DNA from 2 places in the Aminobacterium sp. genome. Region 2 is predicted to be linked to the other one. Evidence: riboswitches for the same ligand, from Rfam matches in the RefSeq annotation. Region 2 holds a riboswitch; the other holds the start of a gene.
What was found. Region 2 has a riboswitch for cobalamin ahead of VB083_RS04035 (hypothetical protein). Riboswitches for the same ligand answer to the same signal wherever they lie in the genome.

Region 1: it holds a riboswitch for cobalamin, as region 2 does, so the genes downstream of both, VB083_RS05190 (TonB-dependent receptor) here and VB083_RS04035 (hypothetical protein) in region 2, are expected to answer to the same signal.

What each region holds. Positions count from the first base shown of each region.
Region 1 is NZ_JAYFQR010000009.1:45,988-61,896, forward strand. Features, by position in the region: gene VB083_RS05125 (class I SAM-dependent methyltransferase) at 1-202, shown strand, start outside; gene VB083_RS05130 (LmeA family phospholipid-binding protein) at 243-1,040, shown strand; gene VB083_RS05135 (glucokinase) at 986-1,969, opposite strand; gene VB083_RS05140 (MBL fold metallo-hydrolase) at 2,088-3,038, opposite strand; gene VB083_RS05145 (type III PLP-dependent enzyme) at 3,228-4,415, shown strand; gene speE (polyamine aminopropyltransferase) at 4,436-5,287, shown strand; gene VB083_RS05155 (sodium-dependent transporter) at 5,359-6,765, opposite strand; gene VB083_RS05160 (MotA/TolQ/ExbB proton channel family protein) at 6,988-7,620, shown strand; gene VB083_RS05165 (ExbD/TolR family protein) at 7,623-8,012, shown strand; gene VB083_RS05170 (energy transducer TonB) at 8,016-8,726, shown strand; gene VB083_RS05175 (ABC transporter ATP-binding protein) at 8,730-9,752, opposite strand; gene VB083_RS05180 (FecCD family ABC transporter permease) at 9,749-10,759, opposite strand; gene VB083_RS05185 (ABC transporter substrate-binding protein) at 10,756-11,898, opposite strand; cobalamin riboswitch at 11,999-12,174, shown strand; gene VB083_RS05190 (TonB-dependent receptor) at 12,298-14,127, shown strand; gene VB083_RS05195 (cyclophilin-like fold protein) at 14,216-14,581, opposite strand; gene VB083_RS05200 (protein-L-isoaspartate(D-aspartate) O-methyltransferase) at 14,585-15,256, opposite strand; gene VB083_RS05205 (acyl-[acyl-carrier-protein] thioesterase) at 15,341-15,909, shown strand, end outside.
Region 2 is NZ_JAYFQR010000005.1:44,670-60,578, reverse strand. Features, by position in the region: gene VB083_RS04090 (M20 metallopeptidase family protein) at 1-455, opposite strand, end outside; gene glyA (serine hydroxymethyltransferase) at 628-1,899, opposite strand; gene VB083_RS04080 (response regulator) at 2,088-2,762, opposite strand; gene VB083_RS04075 (PocR ligand-binding domain-containing protein) at 2,737-4,017, opposite strand; gene VB083_RS04070 (ABC transporter ATP-binding protein) at 4,072-4,839, opposite strand; gene VB083_RS04065 (ABC transporter permease) at 4,852-5,685, opposite strand; gene VB083_RS04060 (ABC transporter substrate-binding protein) at 5,784-6,890, opposite strand; gene VB083_RS04055 (heavy-metal-associated domain-containing protein) at 7,103-7,303, shown strand; partial or broken gene VB083_RS11725 (methyl-accepting chemotaxis protein) at 7,335-8,366, shown strand; gene VB083_RS11720 (CZB domain-containing protein) at 8,436-8,987, shown strand; gene VB083_RS04045 (heavy metal translocating P-type ATPase) at 9,163-11,325, shown strand; gene VB083_RS04040 (hypothetical protein) at 11,428-11,688, opposite strand; cobalamin riboswitch at 11,922-12,094, shown strand; gene VB083_RS04035 (hypothetical protein) at 12,215-12,703, shown strand; gene VB083_RS04030 (acetate--CoA ligase family protein) at 12,700-14,805, shown strand; gene VB083_RS04025 (M20 family metallo-hydrolase) at 14,913-15,909, shown strand, end outside.

The DNA of each region.
Region 1 (15,909 bases), on a different contig from region 2:
TTACGAATTTAACAAAAGCTCTCTTCTTGCCACAATGATAGGCTGGCTTGAAGAAAAATTCATCTCTCCTGTTTTTTACGTTACTCCCCAAAAACTAAAAGAAAAAGTCTCTCAACGAAATTATATTTTGCAAAAAGAAATTAACAAAGGATATTGGTTTATCCATCTCTATCAAAAAAAGAATCTATTAATGATAAAATGACTTTAGGTCTATTTTATTTAATTCCTTAGGAGGGTATACAATGAGGCGAAACTCTCTTCTGTGCTTGCTTTCCATTATCCTCATATTTCATTCCGCTCCTCTTTGGGGGCAAGAAATATCAGCGCTGACTACAGGTCAACGTCTTCAACATCATTTCATTAAAGAACTTGATCCCGAAAAGATGACTATTGTTTTTGATGAAGAACCCAACGAAAATGGATATATTCGTGATATGTACATGGATATACAGGGGGCTATTATTGGTGGAGTTCGTATCAAAAGTCTTTCGCTTAGAGCCATGGGAGTACAACTCTCCCCCATAACTACATGGGGCGAAGAAGGCCCTCAAGTTAACTATATTATGAATATCCATGCTAAAGGTGTCATCTGTGAAGATGACATAAACAGAAACTTACTCCAAAAAGAATTTGGAGATGATGATCATTGGCATAATATACAATTAGATATTAGTCCCGATGGAATTTATGCTAAGGGATATTACCTTGTTCGTCTGCTTCTGAAACTCGACATCCTTATAGAAATTGAAAGCCGCCTAAAAATAGTAAACCAACAACAAATCTGGCTTGACGATTATAAAGTTCGGGTCAATCGAGTCGATGTTCCTGATTTTGTTACAGAAAAAGCTGTATCACAAATTCAACCTCTTCTAGATTTAAGCAAATTTGTTTTTCCGTTAAAGCTTACTTCTATAGCGTATGATGACACGTCTATTACGCTTTCCAGTGCAAAAGAACCTGAACCTTTTGACGGCATTATTTACCGTTATGAAAAAGAATCATTAAAACCAATTATGTGTTCAGCACCAGAGAGACACTGAAGAAAATAATAGATAGCGCCCCACAAGCCATTGGCCTCATTTCTGAGAAGATACACAGGGATCTGACCCAAAAGCTGGCTGTGTGAAAAGGAAAAATTAAACTCTTTTCTAAACATATTGTTATCTATGATCCACGGGTTGGAAATGGCTATGCCTCCTGTAATGAAAAGTCCTCTTGTGGGCAAAGTGTAGAGACATAAATCTCTGCATGCCCGCGCATAAAACGAAGAGAAAAGCATTGTAGTAAGTGAAGAACCGACAGTATTCGAAACAACTTCTGGCGGAGAAAGGTAGCGCCCCGTTAAAAATTCATGTAAAAGAGAAAGTCCCTTTCCAGAAACAACAATCTCTTTCGTTATATATGAAAGAGAAAGTCTTTTTTTTAAAAAAGACTCATATGAATGTTCTTCTTGAAGAAAAGAAAACGTCGAATGTCCTCCTTCTGATGGAAGGGGAATATATTTTTGAGAAGGTAAAGGAATTGCTGCACCATGCCCTAATCCAGTTCCTGCGCCAATGGCCGCAAGAACTCCGCCAGGATCAGGTTTCCCTTTCTGAATAATAATGCAATCCTCCTCTTTAAGAGCAAGACAACCGTATACTTGAGCAATAAAATCGTTAACGACATAAAAAGAAGTTTTGTTATATTGCTGCCGAAGGGCCCGTATAGGAACGGACCATGAAACATTTGTTAAAACAACGTCATTTTTACTGTTTACCGGACCAGGCAGCGCAAGAACACCACTCGATACACTGTCAAAAGAAAAGCTGGAATCTTCACTAGCAATCTCTTCCAAAATCTCAAAAAAAGATGCATACTCCTTTGTCTTTTTTTGTATTATTTTTTCGAGAGAAAGTTTCCCTTTCAATATGGAAAAAAGGGCAAAACGACTTGATGTTCCTCCAATATCAGCTGCTAATATCAGCATTATTTGCCTCCTCAGTTCGAAAAAAGACGAGCCAAGAAAATCTGAAGCCACGCAATACACGCTATAAAAAGGAGAATGAAACAAAGTCGCATTATTTTTTCTTTCATTCAAAATCTCCTTATTCTTTTTTTGAGGCAATTTCTTCTACAAAACCTTTGAGACTATTCAAAGTAAAGTATCGTTCTCGTGCCTGCTCTCCTGCTGTCAAAGATGAAAAAGATTTTAAGTTGCTATCTTTTTCTAATATTATATCCATTAATTCTTCGAGTGTTCCAGACTCTTTTTCAAGTATGCTTTTCCACAACCTCAACTGCGCTAACGCTCTAGAAAGAAACACTTCTGAATGCCGAACATATCCATAGTGTGCATAACATAAAAGAGACGATGCTCTTTCCATCAATTTCATAACAGAGCCTTCAGCTTTATCAAAGAAAAATCGAGGGGGCGTTGCAGGTCTCAAGTAGAAGTTTACTCCCTCTGCATCACCAATATATGTGCCCGCTGCCTCTCCAACAAAAAGCAAAGGAGCCTCCTCTTCAATATCATAAAAAATTGACTGGTGGTGAGGTGCATGGCCAGGCGTCATCATAAATGATATACCTTCTATCTGTTCCGGATCTATAAAAGCATCTGCAGGAACAGGCCTCATCCGTCCATAGGTCTCAGCCATTTCTCGCAATGTCTCTCTACTTGCTCTTTCAAGCCTGGAAGGATCTATAAGGTGCTTAATCCCATTGGAAGGAGCAACAATCTTTGCATCTGGGAAGGTTGCTAAGAAATCTCCCATTCCTCCTGCGTGATCCATATGAATATGAGTAAGTAATACATAATCTATGGTAGAAATACCGAGTTTTTCAAGTGAATCATAAAGCTGAGGCAAAGTTGACGTAGGACCTGGATCTACTAAAAGGATTCTCTTTCTTTTAGTGTCTCTGATTAGCCAGGTCGAAAGGAAATTTTCAAAGCCAGGGCGTGGCAAAGGCAAGTCGATAAGATGTAAAGAGCCACTAGAAAAGGTGGCTACGAGATGGAATAACGATTTTTTACAAAGTGTATGAACGTTCAACATTATTTTTCCCTCCATGGTCTATCTTTTTAAAGAAAAATCATGTATCTTCTTATACTTGATGTTTTAGGTTACTAGTGTAAGAAGAGTCTGACGAAGCTGTCAAGAATAACACTTTCTTTTCTTGTACAAAAAGCATCAAACCGTTACCATAAGTACAGATAAACTAAAATATTTATTGGAGGTGCTGCAGTGGAAACATCCCATCACTACGAATTTGATCTCTCACGATTTATGACGAGAGAACGATTCGAACGTATTAAGGAATTTGCGGCTGATAAAGAAACGCCGTGCCTTGTCGTTGACCTTGATGTCATCGAAAATCAATACGATTCTCTACAAAAAGGCATGCCTTTTGCAAAAATTTATTATGCCGTCAAAGCCAATCCGCTCGATGACGTGGTGAAACTGCTCGTAAAAAAGGGCAGCTGTTTTGATATCGCATCAGTCTATGAACTCAATCAAGTTCTAGCTCTGGGAGCTACACCAGATCGTGTAAGCTACGGCAACACGATAAAAAAAGCTAAAGATATTGCTTATGCCTATGAAAAGGGCGTTCGACTTTTCGCAACAGATTCGGAAAACGATCTTTACAAACTTTCGAAATATGCCCCTGGCTCGAAAGTTTTCTTCCGAATTCTTACTGATGGAAGTGGGGCAGACTGGCCACTTTCCAGAAAATTTGGGGCTCATCCCGACACAATTTACAAACTTATACTTATGGCCAAAGACCTCGGGCTTGATCCGTACGGAGTCTCTTTTCACGTAGGCTCTCAACAACGCGATATAGGACAATGGGATCACGCTATTTCTACATGCAAGTATCTTTTTGACTCGGCAGCAGAAAAAGGTATCCATCTCCAGATGATAAATCTCGGAGGAGGATTTCCTTCCCGTTATATTGACCCTACAGTGGGGCCGGATGTATATGGAACTGAAATCACACGATTCCTGAAAGAAGACTTTGGAGAAAATCTTCCTGACATTATTCTTGAGCCTGGACGTTATATGGCAGGTGACGCTGGTGTTTTAATCTCTGAAGTTGTTCTTATTTCAAGGAAATCAGAATTTAACCAGTACCGATGGGTCTATCTCGATGCAGGAAAATTTGGGGGACTTATCGAAACACTTGATGAATCAATAAAATACCCCATTTATGTTGAAAAGAAGGGGCTTGCACAAGACGTTATCATTGCAGGTCCTACATGTGACAGTATGGACATTCTCTATGAACAGTACAAGTACGAATTGCCATTAACTCTTGAGGAAGGGGACCGAATATACGTATTATCTACTGGAGCTTACACACAAAGTTATTCTTCTGTGTATTTTAATGGATTCCCCCCTCTATCGGCATATATTTTGCCACGAGAAAAATAAGTCAAAGGAGATGAGAAATATTGGAACGTCGAGCTAAAAGATTCAACGAGCTCTGGGTTACAGAGGAACAAACCCCCAATATGAAGCTCAGTCTTCGTATTAATCAAGTTCTTGTCAATAAGAAATCTGAGTATCAGGATATTACTCTCGTTGAGACTATGGAATACGGCCGCATGCTTATTCTTGATGGTGCAATACAAATTGCCGAACGAGATGAGTTTTGTTACTCGGAAATGATGGCACACACTGTTCTCTGCGCTCATCCAGACCCCAAACGAGTACTTATTGTTGGTGGAGGTGATGGCGGAGTTCTGCGAGAGGTATTACGTCATAAAAATGTCGAAAAAGCAACAATGATCGACATTGATAAAGACGTCATTGATGCAGCGAAAAAATATCTCCCGACACTGAGTTGTGCTATGGACGACCCAAGGGCAGATGTTCGAAGCATGGATGCTTTGGCCTATATTCGTTCAGTTTCTAACGAATTTGACGTAGCCATAGTTGATAGTACGGACCCAGTTGAATTCGCCGCAGGACTCTTTGAAGCTAATTTCTATGAAGATGTAAAGAATGCTCTGAAAGAAGACGGCATGATGTTAGCTCAGACCGAATCTCCTTTTTCCGATGCTAATGTTATGACAGGAGCTTACACGGAGATGAAAAAAGTCTACCCAGTCGTTTCTGTTTGTTGGGGGGCTATGCCCACTTACCCCACTGGGATGTGGACATATACTATAGGTTCTAAAAAACTAGATCCGTCTGTTCCCCGAAGCGCTATTCCAGAAGGAACGAAATATTATACAGAAGATATACATAGGTCCGCTTTTACATTGCCACCCTTCTTGAAAAATCTTCTCGATAACGCGTAAATAATGAATAAAGAAGCCCTCACTTTTGACAATGAAAAGTGAGGGCTTTTCCATTTCTGCTTCGTTATAAACTAAAAAGCAATGACACCGATCGTGTTCAAGAAAATGATGATAAGAAGTGCAGGTGAAACATAACGAACAACGAAAGAGAAAAAGGAAATATATGACTCGTTACATAATGTTCCATGATTGGATAATTCGTACTGAATATCGTCTTTCTTTATAAAGTAACCAACAAAAACAGCTATTAAAAAACCTCCGAGCGGCATAATTATATTAGCGGAAAGATGATCATAAAAATCAAAGAACCCATCTCCAAAGAATTTAATGCCACCTAAAAGGCTGGAACTATCAACAGACAGAGTTGCTGTGATTCCAACAAGACCGATAAAAAGGCAATTGAGAAATGTTGCTTTCTTCCTTGACACATTAAACTCTTCAGACCAAAAAGCAACGGGGACTTCCATCAAAGAAAGCAACGCTGTCGTTGCTGCAAAAGATGTGAGCAAAAAGAAAGCCGCAAGAAGCAGTGTTCCCAAAGGCATTTTGGAAAAGACCAAAGGAATGGTCATGAAAAGCAAACCAGGCCCCGCTGTGGGCTCCATGCCAAAAGAAAAGACTGTTGGGAATATGGCCAATCCGGCTAACATCGAAACAAGAGTATCAGAAAGAGCAACTTTCCCGGCCGTTTTAAACATGTGAACATCTTCTGTGAAGTATGAACCATACGTAATCATAATTCCCATAGCAAGAGACAGTTTGAAGAAAGCAAGTCCTAAAGCACTTAACATAACTGCTGGTGTAATTTTCGAAAAGTCTACATGGAATAAGAAATGAATACCCTGGCCTGCTCCAGGTAATGTAAGAGCTCTAATATCACAAATAATGATGAGGATGAAGAGTAGAGGCATGAGTGTTTTGGTAATTCGTTCAATTCCAGCTCGAACACCCATGGAAATACCTGTGCCCACAACACAAAGGACTATAACCTGCCAAAAAATCGGCGAAAGCACTTCTTTGGAGAAGAAAGACTGACCTGCTGTCCCAACTCCAATAACCTGACCGAAAAGCTCCTCTGCACTACTTGCTGTTACTGCGGCAAAAGCCCCCGTAAATGCCTTAAAGCAGTAAAAGTAAACCCACCCCGCAACACATGTATAGTAAAACATAATAAGATATGCGGATAAGACCCCCATAAAACCGATACCTTTCCATGGAGTTCCAGGTTTTAACGTCTCAAAAGCACCAATAGCATTTCGACGAGTACGACGACCTATATACCATTCACAGAGTAAAACAGGTATCCCTACAAACAAAATACATATAAAATAAACGAATAAAAAAGCCCCTCCACCATTTGAACCAGTCAAATATGGAAATTTCCAGATATTACCTAACCCTACAGCAGAACCTAAAGCTGCAAAAAAAACAGCTAACCCAGACGAAAAACCTTCTCTGGGTTTTGACGAACTTTCCACTATGAACCACTCCCTTTATATGATAATGTCTGACAAAACGCTAATAGCAATGTCTCCAAGAGTTAAAGTCATGTATACTGCGTACTCGGGAGAGAATTAAATTGTATTGAATTTTAAGATAGTTGGACTTTGGAGTCAACCGCTGAATTGTTTTGCTTTTGACAATACCTAAGATATTCATCATACTTTTATGATAACTTTATATTTTAGAGGTGACGTAGTATGGAAATAATGAGAGCCGGCGGCCCAATTATGTGGATTATATTTTTCCTCTCTATTATTGCTCTTGCTGTTTTTGTAGAACGACTTTTCTTTTTCCGGCGATCATCGACTGATCCCGAAAAACTTGAACTTTCTCTTTGTAAGGCTCTCTATGAAAATAATGCAGAACAGGCCACTAAAATTGTGCGCTCAGGAGATTCGTCTCTTCATCGTCTCTTTATAGCAGCCGTAACACACTGGCAAGTAGATACGGAAGCTTTTAAACTTTTGCTCGAACAGCAAATAAGAAGAGAACTCTTTCGATGGCTTAAAGGTCTCTCTCTTCTGGCAACGATTTCACGAGTAGCACCACTACTGGGATTACTGGGGACTGTTCTTGGCATGGTTCAAATCTTTCGAGACTTGCCCCAAGCAAATCAGGCTCCCATGATCGCTCTTTCAGGAGGAATTTGGCAAGCACTTTTAACGACTGTTGCGGGATTAAGTATCGCTGTACCTACTGTGTTAGCCTACACCTACCTTTCTGCAAAAATTGACGACCAGGAAGAGACCCTTTATCGCGGCGCTGACTTTTTGATTCGCGAAAAGCTAATGGGAACAACTGATCCGTCTTTATATAAACAAGGTGAGTAATCATGGCATTACGCCCAACAAGAAAACATTTGCCAGAAATAGACATTACACCACTAATTGATATCTTATTTATCTTGATCATTTTTTTTGTTTTGACCACCTCTTTTGGTCAAAGTCAGCTGCAAGTGCAACTTCCAGAAGGGAAAGCCGATGCCTTGCGATCAGAAGAAGCTATATATGTTACTCTTCAAATAGATGGATCTCTCCTTTGGGATAAGATTCCAGTATCAGAAGAAGAGCTTGCAATCAAAATAATGGAAGCGGAAAAAAGTAACACGCTTGTACTGCTTGCTGCAGACCGAAACGTTCCTTATGGAAAAGTTGCCACTCTCTTAAGCCGCCTTCACGAAAAGGGACTTGGGCAAATATCTCTTGCTCTTCAGGAGGAATAAGACATGAAACACTTTAGGCGTCCTTTTCTTTTAAGCCTTATCTTTCATGTCTTTATATTGCTATGTCTTTCTACACTACCCCACGAAGCAAAAACTAATATCGCTGCTCCCAAAGTAATGACTCTTCGTCTTGTCTCTCTTTCCTCTGAGGGGAAAGGCACATCAGCTTCATCTCCTGTTCCACAAAAAGAAAAGGGTGAAAACGCACAAACAGAAAAGAAAAAAGAGGTTCCAGTCACAAAGAAAAAAGATACCACACCGAAAAAAAAAGAGGCACCTGAACCTAAAACTTTCTCTAAAACCCGCAAAAATAACAAAGTATTGACCGAAGACAAGCAAAGTACGCAAGAAGGGAACATGCAGAGTACCAATATATCAACAAAATCTTCAACAACTTCTTTTAGTGAGCTATCTGGCGGAAACTCTGGACATGCTAGAAAACAAGCAAATACACTTTTCGATGTTTCTTCCCTTGTGGTGAAAAGGAAGGTTCACCCCCAATATCCTCTTTTAAGCCGTCGCAAAGGAGAAGAGGGGAAAATTATCTGCATAGCAGACGTTGAGAATGGGAAAGTTGTAGCGGTAAACACTGAACAAAGCAGCGGTTTTAATCGGTTGGACCGTGCCGCCACTCAGGCCCTTAAAGCATGGCTTTTTGAAGAGAGTTTTACAGGAAAAGTTAGAGTACCTATATCATTTTCTTTTAAGGAATAATGATTAAAAAGAACGAGATAAAGCAAAAAGCACGTCTTCAATAGAAGGAGCTATGATCTTCTCCCCTGAAGGGAAAGTAATCGACCAATGAATAGAATTTGATGAAACTTCAATTTCTATTAAGGTACAGCTCCCTTGACTTACAGAAACGAGAGTATATCCCTTCCTCTGCAAAGCTCTGCTTGTCCAAAAACTAGGAATGGTATCTCCTTCAACACAGACCCTAGCCCCCAAGTTCTCTTTGAGTTTCCACTCTCCTGTATCTTCTGAAAAATGGATTGTATCGGTAGAAAAAACCTCTCCGATCACACCAGAAAGAGCCAAATCTTCCGGCGTTCCTACAACAAAGGAGCCACTCGGATTCATTACCCACAGGCGATCTGCAAAACGCAAGGCCAAATCTATATCATGCAACGACATGAGAACCCCCTTACGTTTTTCCCAAGCGTATTGACGTAAGAGAGAGAGAAGCTCTACTTTCCGAGGTAAATCGAGAAAAGCCGTCGGTTCATCAAGCAGTAAAATTGGTGTGTCCTGGGCAAGGGCTCGGGCAATGAGCACCCGCTGACTTTCACCATCACTCAGCTCGGAAAAATCTCGTTCCATCAGATGTTGAACCTTAACATCTGAAAGTGCCTGAAGAACAGTTTTCTTGTCACTCTCTTGAAGCTCTCCTCTCCAATTTGTATAGGGGTAACGCCCTAAAGATGCAAGCTCAAAAACGGTAAAGCCCTGTACAAAAGGTCGGCCAGACAAAACAAAACTTAATGTTTGTGCTCGCTTGATAGGAGTAAGAGTCGAAATCTCAGTTTCCATCGCTTTACTCTTTCCTGCAAGAGGTTTTTGAGTTCCAGCAAGAGTTTTTAGGAGTGTTGTTTTACCAGCTCCATTTGGACCGACAAGACAGACAAGCTCTCCTTCATAAAGAGTCGCAGAAAGGTTCTGGGCTACAATTCGCCTTTTTCCACCTTTTCCATATCCTATAGAAAGATTCTCTGCAGAAAGAAGAAACGATTTTTGCTTCATGATACATTTCCTCCACGGCGACTTCGAAGCACTATCCATATCACTACGGGAGCCCCTACAAGAGACGTAACTGCATTAAGAGGCAAGACCATCGCGCTTCCTGGCATATGAGCTACAAAATCAGCTGTAAGGGCGAGAACGCCACCTGATAAAGCACATGCTGGAATTAAAATACGGTGGTCTCCTGTCTTCAAAGCTTGGCGACATAAATGAGGAACAGCAACCCCGAGGAAAGCGACAGGACCGCAAAAAGCAGTAACACTTCCAGCCAAAAGAGACGTTATTACAATTAAAGCCAGGCGTACTCTATATACAGAAACTCCCATAGTAGAGGCATACGCTTCCCCTAAAAGGAGGGCATTAAGCTGTTTGGCAAAGAAAAGCATGGCACAAAATCCGACACATGCTGCCGGGACAAGAAATAAAAGCTGACGCCAACTTACAGAAGAGAAGCTGCCAAAACTCCAAACTATAAATTGTTGAATTCGTTCTGGAGAACTAAAGTGAATTAAAACGTTCACAAAAGCGCTCACTCCATACCCAATCATAAGTCCCAGTATCAAAAGGGTTGTATTGTTTTTTACTTTGCCCGCCACTCCCATCATCACAATAAGAACGACAGTGCTTCCCAGCCACGAGGAAGTTGCGAGTCCTAAACTTGCCAAACTTCCCGCTAAAAGCGTTGCCAAGGCAACGCCTAGACTGGCACCTGCGTTAATGCCCAAAACAAAAGGCCCTGCGAGAGGATTTTGAAAAAGAGTCTGCATTCCAAGACCGGCAACAGAAAGAGCTCCTCCAGCTACTAATGATGTGCAAATTCGGGGCAGACGCAACTCAAAAAGAATTATTTTCCACCCATTTTCCACTCCTCCATCCCCCAAAAGTACGCGAATGACATCTCGTAGGGGGATGGATACAGATCCTAAGGAAAGAGAGAGAATAGCAACAATACAACCTGTAAAGAAGACACTTAAAAAAAAGATAGAAACAAAAGACGAACGTTTCATGGGAAAGAACGCTCCTCTAAATGGCGATAAAAATAGAGGCTATGAGTTGGTAAAAGATCTGGATGGAAAATAGAAATTAGATCTTTTAGAATTAAATCGGGGCGCATTATACCTTGTTGGTAGTAGTCATTTGCTCCTTCAGATGTAACTCGTGCATTATTGTTATATACCCTTTCTTCTTTAAAAGGGCGAAATATCGTATAACGAGAATCTTCATTCTCGCCTTCGGCAAGACTTTGCCATGTAGAAGTATTTATCCAGAAATTGCTATTCAGAGCCCTCTCCACCACCTTTTCAAAATCGATAGGAACACTTCCTCTCTTCTCGACTTCAGACCAAAGATAGCATGCTCCAGCATCTCGAATAAGATGAGCCGGCCAGCTTTGACCTCCAGAAACATACCACGTTCCACCTATGGCTGCATTAACCATGACAGTCGGCCTATCAGAACTCTGGCTTGCAAGGGATTTTAACGATATATAACTCTCGGCAATTTCTGAGAAGAAAGATTGAGCTTCTTTTTCTTTTCCCAGAAAAAGAGAGACAAATTTAATCCACTCTGCCACCCCAAGAGGTGTTTCTTCCAAATAATCAGAAGCAATAACAATCGGTATTCCTAATTTTCTCAAGCGATCAACCGATTCTTTTTCTGCTGCTGTATATGTATAGATAAAAACAACGTCAGGCTGAAGAGCTAAAAGTTTTTCTATATCAAGACGCAAACCAGATCCTGCATCTGACGCCACATCAGGAAGATCCATATTTCGTATTTTCTCTGAATAAACATAACGTTTACCACCGACAGCAACAAGAGCTTCTTGAGGGGCAAGCTTTTCTATAAAGGGGAGCATCGTCATTGATGCAGTAACAATTCGCTCTACTGGAATTTTTATAACGTGTAGATTCTTATACTCTAAGGGAATCGGCTTATCGCGATCTATCAATAGATACGATTCAGGTTCAACAGAATCTCCCCAGGGACGATATACAGTAACAACATAATAACCATTACCTTCTTCTACATTAAAACCACGTGCATAATCTAATTCAACTTGAGAAAACTCTGCACACGACACAGTAGCGCAAGAAAATAAAAGCAATACCACTATGAACAACAATTGTTTTATAGTTTTTATCATATTTTTTTCACCATATACCCCTTTAAAGAGAGAAAGAAAAGCAATTTTTAGAATTTAGTGAGGCTTAAAACTCTTGACTGAACATCAATTATCGCTATGATAACTCATAAAATCAAATAATAAAGATCGTTTTTTGATGTTGGGAATCTGGTGAAAGACCAGAACGGCCCCGCCACTGTAACAGGGACAATCTCGCTATAGCCACTGGGAAGACTGGGAAGGCGCGAGAAAGGATGAACTGGAGTCAGGAGACCGATTAAAAAACGATACATATCATTATCATGCGAGGGCGTGATGTGGTAACTGTCTTTGTCGCCCTATTTGTAGTGGCGAGGAGTGGTTATCGTATCGATCGTGCTCCTCGCCACTTATTTTTTATCTTTATTAGGGGGGACTACAGTGATTCACAATAGGAAACTCATAGTATGGTGCATGGTTATGTTGCTTGTCTCTTTCGCAACAGCAGCAGGAGCGGAACAAGTCTATACTGTTCCCGAAGAGACCGTTACTGGAAGTCGTTTGGCAACGAGTCTGGAAGAGGTTCCAGCTCCGACATATGTTATTACCCAAGAGCAAATTGAAAGAAGCGGATCTAGAGATTTAGCAACCATTCTTGAACAAAACGTTCCGGGGATGTATGTAAAACAAAAATCAGGTTTTTCCAATTCCTCACAAGTTACTATTAGAGGTTATGTAACAGAAATTCTAGTGCTCGTAGATGGTGTTCCATATTACAGATCTTCTCACGCAGCTGGAGCTGCCTCAGTAGATTTCCGAAACTTTCCCATTACAAACATAGAGAGAATAGAAGTTGTAAAGGGTGCTGGTTCTGCCATCTATGGTTCTATGGCTGCAGGTGGCGTTATTAATATTATTACTAAAAAAGCCACTCAGGGTGGAACAATAGAGGGGGAAATCGGCTCCAATGACTGGAGAAGATATTATGTTCGTGGAGAAGGTAGTGGAGAAGGTCTTAACGCCGGCATCTGGTACTCTCATAAAGAGGAAGGAGCACATCGCCTTCTAAAAAATACTTTCTCTAACAAAGATTTTAACGCTCTCAAATATAAAGAAGATGCCTACGGTCTCAATCTTTCTGGAAAAAACTGGTTCTTTAAAAGTGAAATAGGCGAATATAAAAATGACTATGAAACACCAGGTTGGCTAACCCCAATCGAAATGAACAAAGAAAAAGGAGAGTACCAACGACACACATTTCGTTTCAACGGAGACAGTTACTATATTTTAATGGGCTATGATGATCAAAAATATTTTATACTGCAAAATGATGACAATTATTACAAAGATCGTGCCTTTACAACTGAATTTGCAAAACGAAGCCAATGGGGATCAACCTTAGCTTCTTGGGGGCTTTATTTCAGACGAGAGGAATCAACCTTCCGTTCTTCCTTTTTTGATCCAGAAGTTGATCAAAAGCGAACAAACTATGCTCCTTTCGTAGAACTCTCCCGTCCGATAGGGGATATTATCGGAACACTTGGTCTCCGCTATGAAATCTGGAGACAAGATGATGCCGAAAATTATAATGAATTTATGCCCAAGCTAACCTTTCAATATCCTCTTGACAACGGAAGTATGTGGTATATAGCTGCAGGACGTTTCTTCGCCATGCCAAGTATCTACGAGCTGCATGCTCAGGGGCCATGGGGAACAGTTGGCAACCCCAATCTCAAACCAGAAAAAGGATGGAATTATGATTTAGGAATAAAGGGATCAGACGCAACGGGAAACTGGAATGTTGGTCTATTTTATTCAGACATGGAAGATAAAATCATCTGGCGTAATAATACCTATGAAAATGTCGACCAATTTAAGTCATATGGTTTGGAAATCATGAGACAATGGAACATCGCCCGTAATTGGACTTGGGGCCTTAGCGGGACATGGATGAAAGCACAAGAAAAGAAAAGTAATGAATGGGTCAACAGTTATGGCTTCCCTGAATGGCTCTTTAAAACATCCATTGAACATCATTCTGGTTCCTGGACATCTGGACTCGCTCTTTCTTATTTGGCAAATAGAAATGGTTATTCTTCTAGTGACGATTATTTCCAGACAGATATTTTTACGGAATGGAAATCTGGAGATCATACAGTTCGCTTAAGCTGCTATAACTTGTTTGATAAAGAATTTATCTATAGCTCTAGCACCTGGGACTACTACGGACCCGAACGAAGCATCTACCTTACATGGAGATATAGTTTTTAGGTCGGCTATAATAAGTAATTTGAAGGAAGCAAAAGGGACGGTTTGAAAACCGTCCCTTTTTTCCTACATATCTTCACTAGTGAAAAATTTATGCCCGTTCGATAAAGATAGGGTCTCCATTCTTCACCTTTTTTAATTCCTGAATATCTCCTTTGACCTTTCCTATAACCGTTACTGCACTAGCAGGTCGAATCTCATCTCCCTGACTTGCAGGTGTAGGCCCCAGAAAGATGCAAAAAGCGCTTCCTGTGGGCCAAAAAGCAAGATCTCCCGCTTCAACTACTTCTTTTCCGTCCTCTAAATCTGCAATAAGGGGAATTGTAAAATAAATTTCTTCTCCCCATGTATTAGCTCTACTTTTTATTGGCAATATTTTTGAGATACGAGAAGCAGTCTTTGTGTTATTGAGTGTTGCATCGATTTCAATTTCTCCTGAGCGTATTCTTATGTCCATTACTCATCGGCTCCTTCCATCTTCCATTTCTTCTTTACTCGTTCCTTCTATTAGAGGTACGAATCGGCAATAATCATACCGAGTATCAATCCAACCTTCTTTTGCTTTCAACAAAACGACTAAACGTTGAATACCAACGTCAACACTTAATGGAACAACAATACGTCCTCCAGATGAAAGTTGCTCTCTCCAAGTTTCTTCAATTACATCTGCAGCTGCAGTAACAATAATGCCATCGTAAGGAGCCTCTTTCTCGTAGCCTTCCCTACCATCAGCAGTAATAACATTAATATCGTAGCCAGAATTACATAACACATTTCTTGCCTTTTGCGCAAGAGAGGAAATGCGTTCTATAGAAAAAACTATGGCTCCCATCTCTGCTAGTACGGCAGCTTGATACCCCGAGCCTGTTCCTATCTCCAAAATTTTCATTCCAGGTTCAACACAAAGGAGCTCCGTCATCCTCGCTACCATATATGGCTGCGAGATTGTTTGATTTTCTCCAATAGGGAGAGGTGCGTCAATATATGCCAAAGCTTGATTTTCAAAAGAAACAAACAGATGTCGTGGAACATTTGCCATCGCTTTCAAAACCCGAACATCTCGTATTCCTCTGCTCTCGATTTGCGTCTTTACCATTAACGAAGCAAACTGTTTCCAACTATCGAATTCCATCGCTATAACACCTCCTCCATCTCTGCAAAAGCCTTATAATAAACAATGCAAAATGTTACACTTTCAGCCAGGAGGATAATTACCATGTATGAAGAATCATTACATATACGTTTTTTCGAAGTAGACGGCCATAGTATGCTTAAAATAGGGCCTATCTTTAACTACCTTCAGGATATGGCAGATAAAGATGCCTCTCGAATGGAGATGTCGATTCCTCAGCTCATGGAAAAAGGGTATACATGGGTTCTTCATCGTTATCATCTCTCTATGATCCGATATCCCAAACTTGATGAAGCTCTCTCAATCAGGACATGGCATTCCCCATACAAAAATCTTTATTCCCTTCGAGCCTTTGAAATGACAACTTCTTTCGGCGAGGTTTTAGCAAAAGCAACAACCTCTTGGATAATTATAAATTATTCTACAAAACGTCCTATGCGGCTAGACCGTCATGTAACATCCCAATATTATAAAGAAATTATTCCTTTTGAATTTGATTTTTCTTCCTTGTCTCCTTTAGAAAGAATAGACCTTGAAGATATTTACCCCGTTCGAATTAGAGACTTGGACATTAATAATCATGTGAATAACGCCGTTTATGTCGAATGGGCAGCAGAAACCGTTCCAACAAATATATTACAATCAATGCGTCC
Region 2 (15,909 bases):
TCTTCCACCATGGCCTTGGCTCCTGCATTTATTTCTTCTGCTGGCTGGAAAATAAACTTGACTGTCCCTTGAAGTTTGCTTTGTAGAGACGCAATAATTTTTGCAGCTCCAAGAGCACACGTCGTATGAATATCATGGCCGCAGGCATGCATTAGCCCTTTTGATGTTGAAGTATATGAGAGTTTGCTCTTTTCTTCAATAGGCAATGCGTCTATATCTGCACGGATTGCAACAGTAGGTCCATCCTTTGCCCCCTTTAAAAGAGCAACGACACCTGTCTTTGCAACATTTCTTTGTACTGAGCAACCAAGTTGTTCCATATAGGTTGCAATTTTTTCAGAAGTTTCATGTTCTTGAAAACTTAACTCTGGATGCTTATGAAAATCTCTGTATAGCACTTGAAGTTCTTCGAAAATATCTTGACTTTGCTTTTTAATGGCATGACTGAGCGTCATAGTTTATCCCTCCTGAGAAGGTGCCGGTTAATCTTTTTCCCCTGTATCTCTTTTCTGTATAGGATATTCTTTAATTGTCTTTACTACAAGACCAATAAGCTACCGCTGAGGGGGTAAGGTGATGTAATAAAAAGCCCTCAAAAAGCGGAACCTGCTTTTTGAGGGCTTTTTATTAGTTGCTTGCTCTGTAACGTAGAGCAAGTTCTGTTTTTGACATATAAACGGGATGCTCGATACAAATCTCTCTTACCTCTTTTTTTAATATTGGTATAAGAGACTCATCTCTATTTTCGAGAACCTGAACAACGAGTTTAGCTACTTTTTCAGTATCTTGTTCATTGAAACCTCGGCTTGTAACACCGGCAAGACCGATACGAATTCCACTTGTAACAGTTGCTTTTTGAGGATCAAAGGGAATGAGGTTCATATTAACGGTAATTCCAACTTCTTCCAGTTTCTTTTCGGCGTCGCGACCTGTCATATTCTTACGTCTGAGGTCTACAAGCATAAGATGATTATCTGTGCCGTTGGAAACAATATCGTATCCATTTCTCTGAAGAGTGCGAGCCATAACTTTCGCATTTTTTATAATATGTGAGGCATATGTTTTAAATTCTTCGGTCATGGCTAATTTGAATGTGAGAGCTTTTGCTGCCATAATCTGAGGAATGGGCCCACCTTGAATTCCAGGGAAAATAGCTTTGTCAATCTTCTGTGCATATTGGGATCGACATAAGATATTGCCACCTCTCGCACCTCTTAAGGTTTTTGTTGTTGTAAATGTTACAAAATCAGCATATGGAACAGGGCTTGGGTGGACATTTGCTGCTACGAGCCCAGCAATGTGTGCCATATCAACCATAAAATAGGCGCCTACTTCGTGGGCTATTTGGGCAAATCTTTCGAAGTCAATAAATCGAGAATAGGCGCTGCCTCCAGCAATGATCAGTTTGGGATGAACTTCTTTAGCTAACTTTTCAACCTGATCGTAATCTATTTCGCCAGTTGTTTTGTCTATACCATATCGATATGCATTGAAGAATTTTCCCGAAATATTTACCGGAGTGCCATGAGAAAGATGGCCGCCATGTTTAAGATCCATGCCGAGAATTGTATCCCCAGGTTCCAGCATAGCCATAAAGACGGCGAGGTTTGCATTTACGCCCGAATGAGGTTGAACATTTGCATGATCTGCTCCAAATAATTCTTTGGCACGTTCTATAGCGAGACTTTCAACGATGTCAATAAATTGACATCCACCATGGTAACGTTTTCCCGGGTATCCTTCCGCATATTTGTTTGTAAGAAGTGAGCCTTGTGCTTCAAGAATGACTTCTGGAACGAAGTTTTCTGAAGCGATTAGCTCAATTGTCATGTTTTGTCGTTCTTTTTCTCCCTCAATGGCTGCGCCCAACTCTGGGTCGATAAAATGAATGAGATTCACTAACCATTCCTCCTCTGGGCAGATTATAGTGGAACGAAAGCTGACAAAAGCCAACTCTCAATTAAATCATAAACGTTTAACATTTAAAGACAATAAGGAAAATAGGGTGCAAAATTACCAAAAGCCTGACAAAAATGTCAGGCTTTTGGTAATTTTTACGATCTATAAGTCTTTGTAACCATAGTCTTTTAGTCTTGGTTGTTTGGAGGGGCAACAGATAACAGACCTTCTCGTTCTGCAAAACGTGCTAACTCTGCTACAGAGTAAAGGCCAAGCTTTTCCATAATTCGTGCTTTATGTGTTTCGACGGTTTTTCGACTTATTGCAAGCTGAGATGCTATCTCTTTAGTGGCAAAGCCTCGGGCCAGGAGTATCAAAATTTCTTTTTCCCTCGATGTAAGAGTGTTGAGTATGGTGAAGGAGGCGTGAGTTCCAGATGATTGGATAACATAATCTTCGATAACCATAGAAGTAAGGGCGGTGCAAAGGTACATATCTCCATCACATACAACATTAATGGCTTTGATTACTTCATCAATATCACAATTTTTCAGAAGGTATCCTGTTGCTCCGGCGGCAAACATTTCTCGAACATAATGTTTATTCGAATGAATTGAAAGAGCGATTATTTTTATTTGTTTATTTTTCTCATGGATGGAACGAGTGGCCTCAAGACCGTTCATGTTTGGCATGGAAATATCCATAATTATGACATCAGGTTTATGTAGAAGTGCCGCCTTGACTGTAGATAATCCATCTCCTGTTTCTGCAACGATTTGAAAGTTGTCAATATTTTCAAGCACACTGCTGAGTCCTTTTCGTGTTACCGGATGATCGTCAGCAACAATAATTCGAACAGTCACAGAGACCCCCTCCTTCTTCAGAGTTGTTTTTTAGAGGAAGTTTAATGATAACGCTAGTTCCTTGTCCTTTAGAAGAATTGATATTCATTTGTCCTTCCCAATGGCGTAAACGCTCTCGTATGCTGAAAAGGCCGAAACTTCGCTTTCGAATGGCGATTGCCTGGGAGGGATTAAAACCTATTCCATCGTCGTGTACTGCAACACAAATGTAACTGTCTTCATTAGTGATAAGACATTGAACAGCTGTGGCTCGGGCATGTTTTAATACGTTGATAAAAATTTCTTTTATCATGTGGTAGAGCATAATGCTTACTTCTTGTTCAAGAAAACGGCAGTTTGTAGGAGAGTTGAATATGAAATCAATATGTTGTGGAGAAAACATTTCATCTCCAAGAGATTCTAACGCTGCGGCCAGTCCCAAATCGTACAAGAGAGGCGGGCTTAGGCGCGCGGTAAGATTTCGCGTTTGCTCTATAACATCATCGAGATGAGCAATACTTGTTGATAAGAGGTGGTTTTTTATATGCTCATCATTAGTTTTGAGAGCTTGTCGTAGATTCCGCTGCATTGTTACAAGAGCGTGCCCTACTTGATCGTGAAGATTAGCTGCGATTTTACGACGGGTTCTCTCTTCTGCTAATGTTAGTTCAGATGCAAGAGATCGTAGATTTTCCTGAGATTCTTCCAGTTTTTTCTCAGCATTGCGAACCTGTTCTATTTCTCGGGCTAAAATAAGATTTACGAAGCCCTTTGATGAAAGCTGTTGAGCCATAAGCCAAAGTAATTTGAGCGTATTCTCAAAATGCTCAAGCGATCCTTCATGCATTTTTCTAAGGGCCTGGCATAATTGAAGGGGGTCAGCGCCTATTTCAATAGCATAATTTTTTATGCGTTCTCCCCCCACTCCGAGAGCATTTTGAGATATTTGCCAGTTTGCAATATGATGCCCGTCAACAATAATAGGAGCACTTGCATCGACAAAACCACAACTTAAGCATCTTTGATATGTAGGTTGAAGCAAACGAGCTGCTTTCATTCCAAGAACGCGATCCGAGTAGATGCAGCGGCGAGCGCCTTCGGGTGTTTTACGGACTAATTGGCAAACTTCACTAAAATTGCTTGGTTCTGTAATGGAATTTCCATTAACATCTGTAATAACAGAAGCGACATCATGTACTTCTGCAAAGGCATCTTGTATTTTTTGTAGTTCTTCTCGTTCAATAAGATCAAGAAGAGATATTTGAGGAGAGGGCATGGATATCACTCCTTTGCAAGCTCTCCTCTTTATTTTACACGTTTTCTGATTTTTCTATACCGCTTTAGCGAGCTCTTCGTCGAGCATTCCTAAAATGGTAGTTGTTAATTCTCCATATAACGGGTTAGATCGTTTTCTCGGTCGAGGCATATCAACCGATATAATTTGTTTGATTTGTCCTGGTCGAGCCGACATGACGATGATTTTATCGGCAAGATAAACAGCTTCGTCTACACTGTGTGTAACGAAGAGAATTGTTTTTTGGTGATTCTGCCAGATACGAAGCAACTCTTTCTGCAGAATTATACGTGTATGAGCATCAAGAGCTCCAAAAGGTTCATCCATAAGCAGCACTTCAGGGTTATTGGCCAAGGCTCTGGCAATAGCTACTCGTTGTTGCATTCCACCTGAGAGCTCGTAGGGATAAGCTTCTTTGAAACTCTCAAGTCCTACCAATCGTAAGTACTCTAACGCTGTTTTTTGACGTTTTTTTAAGGGTACACCAGCAAATTCAAGACCGAGACCTACATTTTCAATAACAGAACGCCAAGGCAGAAGTGAGTATTCTTGAAAGACCATTCCACGCTCTTTTCCTGGCGATGTTATAGGTTTTCCGTGGTAGAGAACTTCTCCTCCCGAAGCCTCTTCAAGACCTGCAATAATTCGTAACATCGTTGATTTTCCACATCCTGAAGGGCCTACAATACAGATGAAATCATTGATGTTTACAGACAAATCTACTGCATCAAGGGCTTTGACCTGCCCCCCCTTTTCTGTAAAGAATATTTTCTCTAATTTTTTAACATTTATTAAGGGCTCCACGATTTTCCCTCCTTATCGTGTTAAGCGCTGCCAACGAAAGCAACGTTTTTCTATAATGCGAAAAACAAAATCCATTATCATTCCAACGACACCAATACTTGCCATTCCGGCTATAACAATATCTGTTCGAGCGACAGTATAAGAATGAGTGATGAGATAGCCTATGCCAGAAATGCTTCCTGGGAGCATTTCTGCAGAAACAAGGCACATCCAGGCGACTCCTAGGCCGACTCGTAAGCCATTGACTATAGATGGAGCCGATGCTGGAAGGAGTATTTTTTTGAAAATATCGTTTTCATGTGCTCCCAGAACGCGAGCAGAGTCGATTAGAGTCTTTCTTACATTTGATACTCCGTAAATAGAGTTTGTAAGAATAGGATAGAAAGCGCCAATGAAAATGATGAAGATCATTGAAAACTTTAAGTTATTGAAATAGACATACCAAGAACCTTCCTCAATTCCTAAAAGGGTGGCCAGGCTGGCAACTCCGAACCAGGCTAAGACAAGAGGAACCCAGGCAAGAGGAGGAATGGGTCTAAAAATACTCAAAAAAGAGTGGAAAAGCTTGAATACCGATCCATAATATCCCATTACGATTCCAATAGGAATAGCAAGAACAATAGCTAAGAAATACCCAGCAAGCACGCGTATCAGGCTTACAATAACGTTATCGAAAAGAGATCCCATACTAATTAAATTTTCTGTGGGATGAGTCAAAAGATCTGCTACATTCCCAACAGTGGGCAAGACAATATCATTACCTATTCGCTGGGCCATGTATCCCCAAAAAACAAGAAAAAGAGACGGTACAATGACCGGGAGAAAAAGAGAAGAGATTTTCTTCATGAGAGTAATGACCTCCCTTTTACATAATAAACGGGAAAGAGCTTGCAGACTCTTCCCCGCATGTACCCTTCATTATCTTAGACAAGGGAAATGAAGAGTTACTTGACATATGAAAAATCAAAGATAAGCGATTGGACGTCATCCATAGCTTTTCCTTTGAGTTGGCCTTTAAATTTATTCATACCGTTTAATACCGATAGATATGTTTGAGCGCCTCGCATCCACCCTTCTGAAGGATCCGTTGTGTATACAATCGTGGATTTTGCCGCGGCCTCTTCTGGAATACCAATCCAATTAGCGGCGATTTTTCCTGCTTCATTTTTATGGTCATTGCACCATTTTGCACTTTGCGTAAGAAGGGTTGTAAAGGCTTTGACCTCCTCAGGGTGTGCTGCAAGAATCTCATCTCGCGCAGCGGCGACACAACAAGGGAAGTGTGACCATTTCCCTGTTGGGGGTAAATTACGAAGATCAATAATAGTCTTCCCTACATCTTGTACTTCTGCTACTTCAGGGAATGGCGCAGGTCCCACCCAGGCGTCAACTTGCTGGCTCATCAATGCAGGGATGAGGTTTGATGTTGACTTGAGGTCGACGAGCAATATGTCTGCATCCATATTATTTGCGTCTTGTGTCAGTGTAAGGCCAGCATCATTCAGGGCTCCTTCCACAACAATACGGGGTGCACTTGTAGGTGAATGATATCCCAGTTTTACAGGTTTCTCATTTTTTGCTACGTAAGCGAGAAAATCTTCCCATGTGTTAATAGGACTTTTTTTACTTACAACAACACCCATTCCATCTGTGTGGATGGGGCATAAGACTTTTATGGGCGTGTTGTTGTCCACTGCCGACATCATGGCAGGAAGAGAGCCCATGCCAATATCGAGGTGTTTCTGGGCAAAGAGAACAGCCGTCTCTGATCCGCTTTTTGCGACAATAATATTAAGCCGGGCTACAGCTTTCCCATCAACCATAAGATCATACTTTTCTTTTGAAACGACAGGTTTCAGCCATGTTCCGAGTTCTTTAAAGTTTTCTTCTTTTGACATGGCGACCATAAATGGTTCTAAGTGGGTTGTAAAAATATAACTGACATTGAGACGAGGTATGTCTCCGGCAATGCCGGGAAGAATTAAAACCATTGACAAGATAACAGCGAGACAAGAGACACATAATGTTTTTTTCAATCCTGAAATGTGCAAAAAAGAAACCTCCCTTATGCTATAAATAATATTTAATTATAAGTTTTATAACAGATCTGAAATATTATAGAAGAGAAAATGATATCGATCAACTATTGAAAATATAAGTTTGTCTGGAAAAACTTTACAAATGGGGGGTATATGGACTATAAAGAGAAGGTACGTAGCACTACAAAATGAGAATACAACGGAGAGTAGAAGGAGGGAATATAATGGGAAATTTAAAATTTCATGTGCCAGACATGTCATGTGCTCATTGTGTTAAACGTATAACTACCGCATTGGAGGAAGCTGGGTATAGTGGTTTTAATGTTGATCTCGAGACTAAAACCGTACATATTGAGACGGAAGATCCTCAAAAAATTATGGATATTCTGGATGAAGCTGGGTATTCCGCTAACATTGAAAAATAACGTTGCTATCTTTTAGGAGGTTACATCAGGCATGCATAGTCGTTCTTTTTTTTATAGCGTTGCTGCTTTTGTTTTTGCATTAGGGCCTGTTTTATATCATTGGTATAACGGACCGGCACGAGGAGCTATTCTCCTTTCATGGTCAATTTTACTAGCATGTGTTTGCTTATTGAAGGATCATTATGTTTTTGGAGTTCCTGCTTCAAAAATATTATCGTGGCTGCGAAGGGTGCGGTCCGACAAAGGAGTAGATTTAAGAATTCCTGCTCCCAAAATGGATGTCAGTTCCGTAATGGGAACCTTGGAAGAGATGCTTACTCGCCTTATAGGAACATTTCGTCATATTTCCTTGAGGATTATACGTGGGCTTCACTCTTTTGTGTTTTCTTTTTTTCGTTTGGAACGTGAGCTTTCAGTTTTTTCTGATGCCTTTAATGAAATGACTCAGGAAGTTGAGGAAGGTGTCGATGCTGGTAGCCGTGTTACGGAGGCTATACAAACTCAATATGCAAGTTCAGAAGAAATATCCTCTACAGCCCAATCACTTGCGCAACTTGCTGAAAAGCTTAATCAAACTGTAACTCAAGTTTCTGAAAAAGCAAATGAGGGACAGTTGAAGTTAAGTGGGGCGGAACATTCAATACAAGACTTGGGAGAAGATGTTATGGGAGTTGCTCGCAGAGCGGCTCTTCTTTCTGAAAAAGTTGCATTGATTCAATCTGTTGTTCAGGTTCTTACTGGTATTTCTGATCAGACGAATCTTTTGGCCTTGAATGCTTCGATTGAGGCAGCCCGTGCTGGTGAAGCAGGGCGGGGTTTTGCCGTTGTGGCCGAAGAGGTTAGAAAACTGGCGGAAGAAAGCCGTAAAGCAGCCCTTGATATAGGAACAAACCTGGAGGAACTGGTGGCGGAGGTCCAGGGTGCCTCCGAAGATGCATCGACTATAGTTGGAAGGGTTGAGCAGACTGTTGTGCATGTTTCAGATGCCCTTCAGGGCGTTGGGCAGATTTTGAGTAACGTAACTCATATCAGTGAGTCTACCCATCAGGTTGCTGCTAGTGCTCAAGAACTTTCAGCATCATCAGAAGAATTAGCAGCTTCTGCCGAGACAGTAAATCATCTTACCGAGCGCATGCAGCAACAATTTAAACTGCTGGGTGAAAATGTAACGACTCTTAACTGTTCTGTGGATAATATGCTCATTTCAAACAAGGAAGGAGGAGAACAGGCACGTTCTCTTCTGCAAGAAATGGCGCAAATACAGGTTGTTGAGCAATGTGACTTTGCTGATATTGCCGATGGAGCTATTAAAGCACACAAGGGATGGATCAAGCGGCTGAAAGAATATCTTGATGGAGGTTCGTGGGATGTGGAAACTGACCCTACTCGTTGTCAATTCGGCATCTTCCTTTCTTTTGTTGAACGTCCAGATGTAATTGATCGTAAGAATTGGAATGAACTTCTTCGCCATCACGATGAACTCCATCACTTGGGACATAAAGTTTTTGAAGCGGCGAAGGAAGGGAATCCTCAGGAAGCACAATATCTCTATGAGAAAGCGTTAGGGATAAGCCAGATTTTAGTAAGAACTTTAGGAGACATGAGTAGTCAGTGCAGGCGGGGAAAAGAATGTCACAAAAATAGCACAGGGTTAATTCCTGTGAGCAGTGCAGAAAATAAATAGCATGGTACAATAATAATTGTTAAATTAAAGCATATAATGAAGCGACGGGAAGGGCCGCTATTTCTTTTTATGAGAAATGCGGCCCTTTTTATATACATGCGTAGGGTATTATGGGATAATAAGTGTTATATCCTATCAATTAACTAGGAATATGAAAGGGAGTTGATTTTTAGCGATGGTCAACAGCGAAAACTCAAAAAAAATATCTTTTTCCGTCACTGGTATGACGTGTGCTACTTGTGCGCGGATTGTTGAAAGATCTCTCAAGAAGGTAGATGGTGTCGTTTTCGCAGGGGTTAATTTAGCAACAGAGACTGCCTTTGTGGTTCTCGAAAAGGAAGTTCCCATGGAAAAACTTGAAGAGGCAGTAAAAAAGGCAGGGTATGAAGTTTCGTATGAACCACCTGAGGATCTTGATCGACGCCGGTATGAAGAGGCGAAGAGAAACCTTGTTATAAGTTGGGGTATAACTCTTCCTCTCATGGTTTTAATGTTTATGCATATGACAGGTTTTCATATGCCGTGGTTTCCTTTGATGGAATTTATTGGTGGGGCTGTCGTTCTTTTCGGTGCTGGACGCGCCTCCATGAAAGGGGCTTGGATAGCTCTCTCACATTTACATGCCAATATGGATGTTCTTGTCTCTCTTGGAGCTCTTGCTGCGTGGCTTACTTCATTACTTGTTCTTGCAGGAGTAAAAGTTGCATCATTCGGTGCTATCGGCGCCATGATTATTGCCCTTCACGTAACAGGACGTTTTATAGAATCTCATTTACGAGATAGAGCTTCAAAAGAAATAAAATCTCTTTTGGAAATTCAGGCACGGGAAGCTCGTATTTTAGATGAGTCGGGAAAAGAAATATCAGTTCCCATCGAAGCTGTTAAAGAAGATTTTACCCTCATAATTCGTCCAGGAGAAAGAATTCCAGCGGATGGAATGATTATTGAAGGGGCAACTTCAGTGGATGAATCTATGATTACAGGGGAATCAATACCTGTTCACAAAGAAGTAGAAGGAGAAGTAACAGGAGGTTCCTTAAATCTCACCGGTTCAATAAAAGTTAAGGCGACAAAAGTTGGAGAAGATAGCTTTTTATCTCAAATGATTGCCTTGATTCAGGAAGCACAAGGGGCCAAAATCCCTATTCAAGCTTTTGCTGACAGGGTGACAAATTACTTTGTTCCAGCTGTTGCGACTTTTGCTCTTATAAGCGGTTTTTTCTGGTATTTTGGCATTGATCGTTTTTCTTTTATTCTTGACGCGGCTTCGCATTATCTACCGTGGGTCACCTCTGTTCGTGAGCCGCTATCAATTGCTATTTTTGGTTTCATATCGACACTGGTTATTGCTTGTCCCTGCGCTTTGGGGTTGGCTACCCCGATGGCTCTCATTACAGGGACTGGCGCAGCTTCCAAAAAAGGACTTGTCATTAGAAATGCAGAGGCAATACAGACAGCTAAAGAAGTGGGCGTTGTTTTGATGGATAAAACGGGCACAATTACTCAAGGGAGTCCAAGTGTTGTCGAAACGAATCTTTCCAATGGCGATCTTGAAGCAGTAGCTGCCCTTGAAAAACATTCTATACATCCTTTAGCGAAAGCGGTAGCGGCTGTAACTGAAACAACACTTGAACCCCGCTCTATGGAAGAGATTACAGGAGAGGGTGTTAAAGGAGTTATTCGCGAAGATTCATATTTTATAGGGAAACCCCAAGATTCATCAAAATATAAAGAACAGCTTTCTTTAGGGCGAACGGTAGTTGAAGTTCGCAAGAATAATGTTGTTGTCGGGTTTATAGCTATTGAGGACCCACTAAGAAATGATGCTATAAGAGCTGTGGAAAGACTTAAAGAGCTCGGAATTACTCCAGTTATGGTGACAGGAGATAATGAACGAACAGCTCGAGCTGTGGCGAAACGAGTGGGAATTGAAAGTGTTTACGCTGGAGTTCGCCCAGATGAAAAGCTGAGTATCCTCAGAGATTTTCAGACAAGCGGAAAAAAGGTACTTATGGTAGGAGACGGGATGAATGATGCGGCTGCATTGAAAGGTGCAGACATCGGTGTAGCCATTGGCTCTGGAACAGATCTTGCTATCGATAGTGCAGATATTGTTGTTGTGCGTGGCGGGATTTCTTCTATTGCGGACGCAGTGGATATTTCTAGGCAGACCTTTACCGTCATTCGTCAGAATCTATTTTGGGCTTTTGCTTATAACGTTATTGCTATTCCTCTTGCTATGGGGGCGTTACTTCACCCGGCCATTGCAGAAACGGCGATGGCTTTCAGCTCTATTTCAGTTATATTAAACTCTATGAGGATACGAGTGTCTAAATAACAATTCTTTTACGATAAAATAGTTATACAAGAGATTCTGATCTTGTCTTTTCGGCATAAAAAAAGCTGCTCCCTTTTGGGGTGCAGCTTTTTTATTGTTTTCTTAGCAATGTCCGTGGCAGCCGGCACAACCGCCACCGCAACCTCCACATCCGCCACCGCGGAGGGCTTCAATTGCTGGGACAAAAACATCCAGAATATCGCCAAGATCGCTAACACCTTCGTCGTTATCGGTCAGGCCAAAACTCTCTTTTATTGCAGGCACAGTATCTGCTCCATCAACAATGGCTTGTACGATATCTCGAAGGGTGATGTTCTTCGATTTAATAACAACGGTTTCTCCAGGAACTATTCCCCAGTCCATAACTTCTACCTCCTTCAATAGGGCATGGTGGTATTGTAAAGGAAATGGCTGTAAAAATAAACAGAATTATTACCGAGTTATAAATTAATTTTTTAAGGGCTTTTTTCATAAAGTTTTTATCTATTTTATCTCTATAATAAAAAATATTAGTCGTGTGTTTTTTGAAAAAATAAGAAAATGACAAAATGATAATTTGCTATTGACGTAAAAGAAGCGAAAGGCTATTGTATGTTTACAATATGACTTCATCAGGTGAACGGGAAGTTTGGTGAAAAGCCGACGCGGACCCGCCACTGTGAGCTTGACGATGAAACATGAGACCACTGGGTAGGAATTAATGTGCCCGGGAAGGTGTTTCGGAGGAAGAAAGCGAGCCAGGAGACCGGCCTGTTGAAGAGAGGCAAATCCCTGCGAGGATTCAGGACTATTTGTGGAAAAACTTTTCTTTCAAGAGAGGTTTTTTTCCTGTGAGCTTTATGGCTGTCCTCGTTGGGACAGCCATTTTTTGTTAAGGAGGATGGTACATATGAAATGGGCTCACGGGAGACTGACCCAATATGTTAATGAGTTTTCTCGACTTGATTTTGTTGAGAAGACCATTGAAGCTCTCGAGAATAGAAGTGAAATCCTTCCAGAAGTCACAAATATTTCAAAATCGAACGACGAGGTTCAAGCTCTTATAGCAGAATACATCGCTCATATTAATGCATCTCTCAATGTAGAAGGAGATGTTCTAGTCTGTGCAGATTTTCTTGAAAAGACACGTTTATTTGTAGAACGTTTAAAGAAAGGACTCTCACAATCCTCGTTATATGGGGAGAAAAGACTAAGACTTCTTTGGGTAGAGGGATTAACCAATCTTATTTATGCTACACAAGATTGGTTAAAAACAGTGGTGCTTTGTTCGAAAGATGAGACGAAAGAAATATACCTCTCGTATTGCAAGGCTTGTCAGAGATCTATAGTGCGTTTTGAGAAAACAAGGCAAGCTATAACGAAGGAGGCCATAGCATGACTTTGCGTGATCATCCACTCTACCCTCTTTTTTCTCCTCGAAGTGTAACGATTGTGGGAGCTTCAGCAGACCTTGATAGTTTAACTGGCCGGACTCTGAAAGCCATGCAACGCTTTGGGTATAACGGTACAGTTTACCCAGTCAACCCTAAATACGATCGTGTAGGGGGACTGCCTTGCTATCATGATCTCTCTGAAATTTCAGAGGCAACTGATGTTGCTCTTATTAGTATAAAGGCTCAGTTTGTTCCGGCTGCTCTTGAGACGTGCGCAGAAAAAGGGATACATAACGTTATTATTTATTCTTCAGGTTTCGCGGAAACGGGCGATACGTCTTTACAGCAAAGAATGATGGACATCGCTCGGGAAGGCCATATTAGGATCCTTGGCCCCAACTGTCAGGGTCTCCTCAACCTGGCAGCAGGAATCCCCCTCACCTTCTCGGGCGCCCTCTATAACGTTGATCCTCCAACAACGGGTCACGTTGCTTTTATTTCTCAAAGCGGAGCCTTTGGTTTTTCGTCTTTTGGAGTAGGTCTCAACCACGGGGTACGATATCGTTATGTGGTTACTACTGGTAATCAGGCTGATATTGATGCTGTCGAGTGTGCCGGGTATGTTATTCGAGATCCGGAAGTAAGACTTCTCATGATGTATCTCGAAGGAATTGATGACGGGGAGCGTTTTTTACAGGTGGTAAGAGAGGCTCGAGAAAGAGACATTGCTGTTGCTGTTTTAAAAGCGGGACGCTCTCCCTCCGCCCAAAAAGCAGCTCAAAGTCATACAGCAGCTTTGACTGGAGACGAAGCTGTCTGGAAGGCCATATTTAAACAATACGGTGTTATTCCACTGGAAGATATGGACGATATTATCGGTATAGGCCAGCTGTTTGGAGCCTCTCCTCGTACTGACGGCAATCGGGCGGCTATTCTTACTACGTCGGGAGGCGCAGGCATAGTAATGGCCGATAGTCTCAATGATTTGAAAATGAGCGTTCCTGAATTTTCAACAGTAAGTAAAAAGAGTATAGAAGAAGTTATCCCAACTTTTGGGGCGTCGCGTAATCCGGTAGATATGACTGTGCAGATTTCTGAAAAACCGGAGAATTTCCGTCAAGTTCTTAATACGGCTCTCGGTGATCCTGATATTAGCATGGTTGTTACAGCTCTCTCAATGATTGTGGGAGAAGCCGGGAGTGTGATGGCGGAAGAGTTGATCCGAAGTTACGAGAAAACCCCGAAACCTCAAGCCGTAGTATGGATGATTGACGATGAACATGGCGAGACGTTTATTGAACGACTTAAAAATGCTGGGATTCCTGTTTTTCAAAGCTTTAGACAGTGTGCTCGTGCTTTAAAGGCTCTCGTAAATTGGGGACAAAGGCGGAAGTTGCCTTCCCATACGATTGAAATGACGTCTTCTTTGCTTGGATCTTTCCCATTAAAACTGACAGAATATGATGCGAAGCGATTATTAGCACGGTATAACGTTCCTGTAACGCGAGAACATCTTTGTCGGGATATGGAAGAAGCTTTTGATGCCGCTGAAGAGTTAGGTTTTCCCGTTGCTCTTAAAGGAATGGCCGGAGAAATTTTGCATAAGACCGAAGCTGATGTTGTAGCTCTCGATATTCGCTCTTTCGATGAGTTACGTCACGCTCTGAAGAAGACGAGAAAAAATCTTAAAGAACATGTTTCGGGAGAAAAAATCCAGGGCTACCTTGTGCAGGAGATGGTTAAAGGTGGTATGGAATGTATCGTCGGAATGAAGCGAGATCCCGTTTTTGGACCTATTGTTGCGGTAGGCCTTGGAGGCATATACGTCGAAGTTTTAAGTGATGTTTCTCTTCGCCATGCTCCTGTGGATGAGGAAGAAGCACTGAGAATGATTCAAGAATTAAAGGGTTTTGGCTTCCTTTCCGGTGCCAGAGGACAACGTCACAGAGATATTCATGCTTTGTCCAAAATTGTCAGTCAGGTTTCTCGTCTTGCTTGTGTTGAAGAAGACCTTCTTGAACTTGATATCAACCCAGTCTTTGTTATGCCTGAAGGAGAAGGTGCCATTGCTGCTGATGCTCTCGTTATCAGAAATGGAGAAAAGTAGCCGATATAAAGAAAAGTTGTGATGTATAGGAAAATAAAGTATGTTAGACAAGACATTCAGAAGAGTTGAGAGATATTTTTACATATTATTAAGGAGGGACTTCTTACATGAGCGGCATGACACCTTATCTTCAGACGAATCAGCAACGCATTGAACGAGACATTGAACACATAGCTTCCTTAGGTGCTACTGGAACATCTGCAGATGGGCGTACAAGCTTTACGTACAGCCTTCAAGATCTGAAAGTACGAAAATATCTTCTTGATATTTTTGAGGAACTTGGTCTTTCCGTTTTTATTGATGGTGTTGGCAATATCCGAGCTAGATACGCTGGAAGCAATCCAGATGCTTCTGTTGTGATGAGCGGTTCACATGTGGATTCAGTTCGGCGTGGCGGAAAATATGATGGCGTGGTAGGTGTTATCGGTGCTCTTGAAGCGATTCGAGTGATGAAAGAAAACAATATCACTCCAAGTCATCCCATTGAAGTGGTCATTTTTTCAGAAGAAGAAGGCTCTAATTTTGGTTCGTGTTGCGCCGGGAGTAAGGCTATGGTTGGCCGATATACTTTTGATGATTTGAATACTCTTAAAAATCTATCAGGTCAATCTATGTATAATTTAGCTAAAAATGCGGGATATGATCCTGATAATATGTCACGATATGTTCTTAACAAGGGTGAAGTAAAGGCCATGATTGAACTCCATATAGAACAAAGTCCCATGCTTCATTCTGTTTCCATGCCCATCGGTGTTGTAGAAGCTATTGCAGGTCTGAGACAAATCAGAGTTGAAGTTGACGGCGTTCCAAATCATGCAGGTGCTACGCCCATGAATTTCCGTCAAGATGCTCTTCTCGGTGCGGCGCATATGATTAGTGCTGTAGAAGAAGCTGTTCAGACAAAAGGAACCGAATCTACTGTGGGAACTGTAGGATATATGGAGAGTGAACCAAACGTTTCAAATATTATTCCAGGTAAAGTTGTATTTTCAATAGATATTCGTGATGTCTATCAACAGCCAATGAACGATGTCGTGGAAGAAGTACGTAAAAGATTTGATGAAATTGCTCAGAGATATAACCTTACATTTTCTATGACGTTGC